Regions from separate parts of the Variovorax sp. PvP013 genome, predicted to be linked through region 1. Evidence: predicted binding sites of a transcription regulator. Region 1 holds the regulator's gene; the other holds the start of a gene.
The links. Region 1 encodes HrcA, which represses chaperone genes, less so after heat shock. Its sites were predicted from a motif close to TTAGCACTCNNNNNNNNNGAGTGCTAA; they were not measured.
Positions count from the first base shown of each region.

Region 2: a site for HrcA is predicted at 2,016-2,042, ahead of ABID77_RS08910 (co-chaperone GroES). Genes of this name have one in related genera too.

Region 1 is NZ_JBNDLF010000002.1:59,553-62,958, reverse strand. Features, by position in the region: gene ABID77_RS08115 (NAD kinase) at 1-625, opposite strand, end outside; gene hrcA (heat-inducible transcriptional repressor HrcA) at 655-1,659, shown strand; tRNA gene ABID77_RS08105 (tRNA-Ile) at 1,695-1,771, shown strand; tRNA gene ABID77_RS08100 (tRNA-Arg) at 1,842-1,918, shown strand; gene ABID77_RS08095 (hypothetical protein) at 2,142-3,406, opposite strand, start outside.
Region 2 is NZ_JBNDLF010000002.1:217,800-221,205, reverse strand. Features, by position in the region: gene groL (chaperonin GroEL) at 1-1,576, opposite strand, end outside; gene ABID77_RS08910 (co-chaperone GroES) at 1,642-1,932, opposite strand; gene ABID77_RS08905 (PA2169 family four-helix-bundle protein) at 2,254-3,330, shown strand.

The DNA.
Region 1 (3,406 bases):
ACGGGTGCATCAGCGGTCCGCCGGCCGACAGCGCATAGGCGGTCGAGCCGGTGGGCGAGGCGATGATCAGGCCGTCGGCGCGCTGGTTGGCGACGAAATGCCGTCCCACCGACACCCGGAGTTCGACCATGCCCGAGGTCGCGCCGCGATTGACCACCACGTCGTTCATGGCCAGCGCGTCGAACACGCATTCGCCCTCGCGCATGACGCGGGCGTGCATCAGGCTGCGGTGATCCTCCTCGTACTCGCCCGCGAGCATGGGCACGAGACGCGACTGGTAGCTGTCCAGGGCGATGTCGGTGATGAAGCCGAGCCGGCCGCGGTTGATTCCGATCAACGGCACGCCGTAGGGTGCGAGCTGGCGCCCGATGCCCAGCATCGTGCCGTCGCCGCCCACCACCAGTCCGAGGTCGCAGCGTTCGCCGATCTCCTCGGCGGTGAGGGAGGCATAGCGGCTGGCCTCGACGTGCTCGGCGGTCGAACGCTCGACCACCACCTCGCAGCCCTGGGATTCGAGGAAGGCGCCGATGCCTTCCATGACGCCGTCCTCGGCGCCCGCCTGGGCCCGCTGGCCCGATGCCTGGTATTTGCCGATGAGTGCGACATGCCGGAAACGCGAGGTCATGCGTCAAATTACAACACTAAAATCTGGCGATGCTGGACGACCGGGCCAAGTTGCTTCTCAAGACACTCGTCGAGCGCTACATCGCCGAGGGCCAACCCGTGGGTTCGCGCACGCTCTCGCGCGCCTCGGGCCTGGAACTCTCGCCGGCCACCATCCGCAACGTGATGTCCGACCTCGAGGGCCTGGGCCTCATCACCAGCCCGCACACCTCCGCCGGACGCATCCCGACGGCCCGCGGCTACCGGCTGTTCGTCGACACCATGCTCACCGCGCAGCGCGAGCAGCTCGCCACGCCGCGCCTCGCGGCCGACCAGCCGCAGAAGGTCATCGCCAACGCGGCGCACCTGCTGTCGAGCCTGTCGCAGTTCGTCGGCGTCGTGATGTCGCCGCGCCGCACGTCGGTGTTCAAGCAGATCGAGTTCGTGCGCTTGTCCGACCGGCGGCTGCTGGTGATCATCGTCGCGCCCGACGGCGACGTGCAGAACCGCGTCATCTTCCCCGACACCAACCACACGCAGTCGCAGCTCGTGGAGGCGGCTAACTACATCAACATGCATTACGCGGGCCTGTCGATCGAGCAGGTGCGCGACCGGCTGCAGTCCGAGGTCGAGAAGCTGCGCGGCGAGATCGCCTCGCTCATGCAGGCGGCCGTGCAGGCGAGCACCGATGCGATGACCGAGTCGCAGGGGGAGGTCGTCATCTCGGGTGAGCGCAACCTGCTGGCCGTGAGCGACTTCTCCAGCGACATGGGCCAGCTGCGCCGTGCCTTCGATCTCTTCGAGCAGAAGGCGCAGCTGGTGCGCCTGCTGGACGTGTCGAGCAAGGCCGAAGGCGTGCGCATCTTCATCGGCGGCGAGAGCCAGGTCGTGCCGTTCGAGGAACTGTCGATCGTCAGCGCCAATTACGAGGTCGATGGCGAGGTGGTCGGCCGGCTGGGCGTGATCGGTCCGACGCGCATGCCCTACGAGCGGATGATCCAGATCGTCGACATCACCTCGCGCCTGGTGACCAACGCGCTGACGCATCGCAAGTAACCGGCTGGCGGGCCACTAGAATCGGCGGCGCGTCGGGGCCGTTAGCTCAGCTGGTCAGAGCAGAGGACTCATAATCCTTTGGTCGTTGGTTCAAGTCCAACACGGCCTACCAGACGACGAATGCAATGAAATTCGATTTTTCTTGAGAAGAGCGAAATTCACGTGCTATAATTTGAAGCTCAGCGGCTGTAGCTCAGTTGGATAGAGTACTTGGCTACGAACCAAGGGGTCGTGGGTTCAATTCCTGCCAGCCGCACCATACGGATAGCCCCGGAACAGCAATGTTCCGGGGCTTTTTCCTTTGTGCCGAGGATTCCCGTCCTTCGCCATGCATGCCGGCCCGCTCTTTCCAATGGCCGGCGCCAAAGAAAAAACGGCTCCTTCTTTCGAAGGTGCCGTTGTTTCGGTCAAGAGCGTTCATCCCCGCTCGATGTCACCGCGCGAAGCGATGGTGTGTCGGCCTCGAAGGCCGACTTCATGCATCAGTTGATGTTGGCCAGTCCGGCGTGGAAGGGCTTGCCCGGGACCTTGTAGGTGCCGCCGTACTCGTAAGGCGCGCCGTTGAGGAGCTGGCAGCCGCCCTTGGACGGAGCGCAGGCCTTCGACGAATCGTTGGTGTGCCAGAGGATCGGGCCGTAGAGGAAGTTGTGGATGCCCTTGCCGGCATAGTCGGCGATGCTCACGATGTAGCTTTCGGTGCCGTGGTTCTCGTTGTCTTCCGTGGCGATCGGGTCGATCACGCGGCTTTCCTGGAACGTGCGGGCCACCGAACCGGAATTGAAGCCGCTGTCGAAGCGCACCCACTGGATCTTGCGGTCGCCGCGCGAGGTGACGATGAGTTCCTTCTGCGGGGTGTTGGGATACAGGCTCTTGATCGGCGAGTTGGTGCCCGACGCGTGATCCTTCACGTAGCCGATGTTGGTGGGGTTGCGGCCCACGTCGACCGAGAACTTCTCGGCGATGTCGGACGGCGATCCGCCACCGGCCTGGTTCAGGTAGCCGTTGCCCAGGTCGAAGACCCGCAGCTTGCCTTCCTGGGTGGCGATGAAGGCGCGGTGCGGCGCTTCCAGGCTCACCTTGACGGCGGTGGGGCGGTTGGCCAGGTCCACGACCTTGACCACGCTGGGCTTCTGGGCCGGCGCGGCGTCGAAGGTGTAGGGCCACTGGCCGGCACCTTCACCACGGTTGGCGATCATCGAGCTGAAGCCCGACTGCGACTGGGTGAAGTACTGCTGCTTGTAGTAGGCGAACAGCGGGCGCAGATCGACGAAGGCGGCACGCTTCTCGGACTTGGAGATCACCACCGCCATGCCGGCGCGGGCATAGGTGTTGGAGAGGTCGCCGCTGGCGTAGCGGGCACGCACGTTCTGGTTGTCCAGGTCGGTGTTCCAGAAGCTGCGGACGGCTTCGTAGTCCCAGCGCGACAGGCCGGTCGAGGCCGAGATCTCGGTCGGGGCCTTCAGGGTGTCCGGCAGGTCGACGAAGCCGATGAGCTTGGCGTAGTTGTAGTTGCCCAGGCCCGGGGCGCCCGGGTAGACGCGCTTCCAGTTGCCCCAGTTCGCGAACCAGCTGCCGCCCTCGTTGCTCATCGAGCAACCCTGGCAGCCGTCGCCAAGCGCCAGCACGGCGATCTGGCCGCGCATGGCCGCCGTGTCCCACACCGTGACCAGAGCGAACTCGCCGCTGTTGGTGATGGTCAGTGCGGTGGGCACCTTGCCCGCGGGCAACTTGGTATTGAACAGGTTGT
Region 2 (3,406 bases), 160 kb from region 1:
GTGCCTCGGCGACCATGGCTTCGGTCGTCAGCAGCAGGGAAGCGACCGATGCGGCGTTCTGCAGCGCGGTGCGGGTGACCTTCGTCGGGTCCAGGATGCCCAGCTCGAGCATGTCGCCGTAGCTGTCGTTGGCGGCGTTGAAGCCGTAGTTGCCCTTGCCGGCCAGGACCGCGTTCACCACCACCGAGGCTTCGCCGCCGGCGTTGTTGACGATCTCGCGCAGGGGCGCCTCGACGGCCTTCATCACCAGCTTGATGCCGGCGTCCTGGTCGGCGTTGTCGCCCTTGACCGAGTCGCCCACGGCCTGCTTGGCACGCAGCAGGGCCACGCCGCCACCGGCGACCACGCCTTCTTCCACCGCGGCGCGCGTGGCGTGCAGGGCGTCTTCGACGCGGGCCTTCTTTTCCTTCATCTCGACTTCGGTGGCGGCACCAACCTTGATGACGGCCACGCCGCCGGCCAGCTTGGCCACGCGTTCCTGCAGCTTCTCGCGGTCGTAGTCGCTCGAGGCTTCCTCGATCTGGACACGCACCTGCTTGACGCGGGCTTCGATGTCGTTGGCGGCGCCGGCGCCGTCGATGATGATCGTGTTTTCCTTGCCCACTTCGATGCGCTGCGCCGAGCCGAGGTCGGCCAGGGTGACCTTCTCCAGCGTCAGGCCGACTTCCTCGGCGATGACCTTGCCGCCCGTCAGGATGGCGATGTCTTCCAGCATGGCCTTGCGGCGGTCGCCGAAGCCCGGTGCCTTGACGGCCACGACCTTCAGGATGCCGCGGATCGTGTTCACGACCAGCGTCGCCAGGGCTTCGCCTTCGACTTCTTCCGCGATGATCAGCAGGGGACGGCCCGACTTCGCGACCTGTTCCAGCGTGGGCAGGAGGTCGCGGATGTTGCTGATCTTCTTGTCGTAGAGCAGCACGAAGGGGTTGTCCAGGATCGCCGACTGCTTTTCCGGGTTGTTGATGAAGTAGGGCGACAGGTAGCCGCGGTCGAACTGCATGCCTTCGACGACGTCGAGCTCGCTGTCCAGGCTCTTGCCGTCCTCGACAGTGATGACGCCTTCCTTGCCGACCTTGTCCATCGCGTCGGCGATGAGCTTGCCGATGGTCTCGTCGCTGTTGGCCGAGATGGAACCGACCTGGGCGATCTCCTTCGACGTGGTCGTCGGCTTGGAAGCCTTCTTCAGCTCCTCGACCAGGGCCGTGACGGCCTTGTCGATGCCGCGCTTGAGGTCCATCGGGTTGATGCCGGCGGCCACGTACTTGAAGCCTTCGCGCACGATGGCCTGGGCCAGCACGGTCGCGGTGGTGGTGCCGTCACCGGCGTTGTCGGAGGTCTTGGAGGCCACTTCCTTCACGAGCTGGGCGCCCATGTTCTGCAGCTTGTCCTTGAGCTCGATCTCCTTGGCCACGGACACGCCGTCCTTGGTCACGGTGGGGGCGCCGAACGAACGCTCGAGCACCACGTTGCGGCCCTTGGGGCCCAGGGTCACCTTGACGGCATTGGCCAGGATGTTCACACCCTCGACCATGCGTGCGCGGGCTTCGCCGCCGAAAACGACGTCTTTTGCTGCCATGTTGATTCTCCGGATTCAGTAATTGGGGGGTAGGAAAGGAAAGCGCTGGAGAAGGAGCCGGTGGCTCACTTCTCGACGACCGCGAACAGGTCGTCTTCCTTCATCACGAGCAGTTCGTCGCCGCCGACCTTGACGGTCTGGCCGCTGTACTTGCCGAACAGGACGCGGTCGCCGACCTTGACGGTCAGGGCCGAGAGTTCGCCCTTGTCGTTGCGCTTGCCCGGGCCGACGGCCAGGACTTCGCCCTGATCGGGCTTCTCGGCGGCGGCGTCGGGGATGACGATGCCGGAGGCGGTCTTGGTTTCGCTGTCAACACGCTTGACGATCACGCGATCGGCCAAAGGACGAAGGTTCATAGCATCTCCTGGATGTGCAATGGATGTGGATTTGTGGGTCCCGGGCGCGTGGCCCGAGACACTGTCGCCTGAAAGCAGCGTTGTTAGCACTCTGCTTCGGTGAGTGCCAATGATAAGGGCATTCATCGCGATTTCAAGGCCGCGACCGCGACGGCGAGCAGGCGAACCCCTACACGCGTCGTCTGGGGCAGATGACTCGCATCGGCCTCGCGGAGTCCAAGGATGATTTTTCGACGGCGGTTTCCATCGCTCGCTCCCAAGGCGCAGCGGCATCCGGAAGCACCGCCTTTCCTGTTGCACCTTCCCTGTCAGGAGACACTCATGGCCACTCAGAACGATCTCTCGCGCGGTACTACCGCCGGCAATGCCGACGACCTGAACCGCGATCCGATCACCGGCGCACCCGGCGCCCATCCCGTGGGCACGGGCGTCGGCGCCACCGGCGGCGCACTGGCCGGCGCGGCGGCGGGCTCGCTCGCCGGTCCGGTCGGCACCGTGGTCGGCCTGGTGGCCGGCGCGGTCGTCGGCGGACTGGGTGGCAAGGCCATCGCCGAGAACGTCAACCCGACGGCCGAGGACGCCTACTGGCGCGAGAGCTACAACCGCGAGACCTATGTGCAGCCGGGCAGCAGCTACGACGACTACGGTCCGGCCTACGAGATGGGCTGGTCGACCCGCGCCTCGCGCGCCGACACCTTCGACGCCGTCGAGCCCTCGCTGGCCGACGAGTGGTCGACCCGCCGCGGCGCCTCGGGCCTCGACTGGGAGCAGGCCCGTCCCGCCACGCGCGCCGCCTGGGAGCGCGCCGACCGCACCTACTTCAGCGGCACCGACCCCACCACCACCGGCACGCTCGGCGCGGGTGCGGGCGCGGCGCTGGGCGCGGCCACGACGACGGCCTTCGGTGCCGGCGACAACTACGAGGCCGCCGTCGCGGGCGAGTCGTTGGCCAACGACGAGGTGGTCGACGTCCTCAACGACCTGATCGAGAACTCGCGCGACGGCGCCGAGGGCTTCAAGGCCAGCGCCGAGCAGGTCGAGACCGCCCGCCTGAAGCAGCTCTTCAGCGAGCGTGCCACCGCCTGCGCCTCGGCCGCGGCCGAACTCGTGCCGCTGGTCACGCAGTACGGCGGCACGCCCGCCGATGGCGGTACCGTCGGCGGTGCGCTGCATCGCGGCTGGGTCAAGGTCAAGGGCGCGGTCGGCGCCGACAGCGAGGTGTCGATCCTGGAGGAGGTCGAGCGCGGCGAGGACGCCTCGCTGGCGCGCTACCGCAAGGCACTGAAGAACCAGCTGCCGGCCGACGTGCGCGCCGTGGTGCAGAAGCAGGCCGACGGCGCCCAGCGCAACCACGATGAGATCAAGGCCCTGCGCGACGCAGCCCGCGCCCGGGGCTGACCGGCGCCGCGCCGGATTCCCGCCAGCGCGCCCGCGAGCCGCTGGACGGGGAGCCGATGCATTGGCATCCATTGCC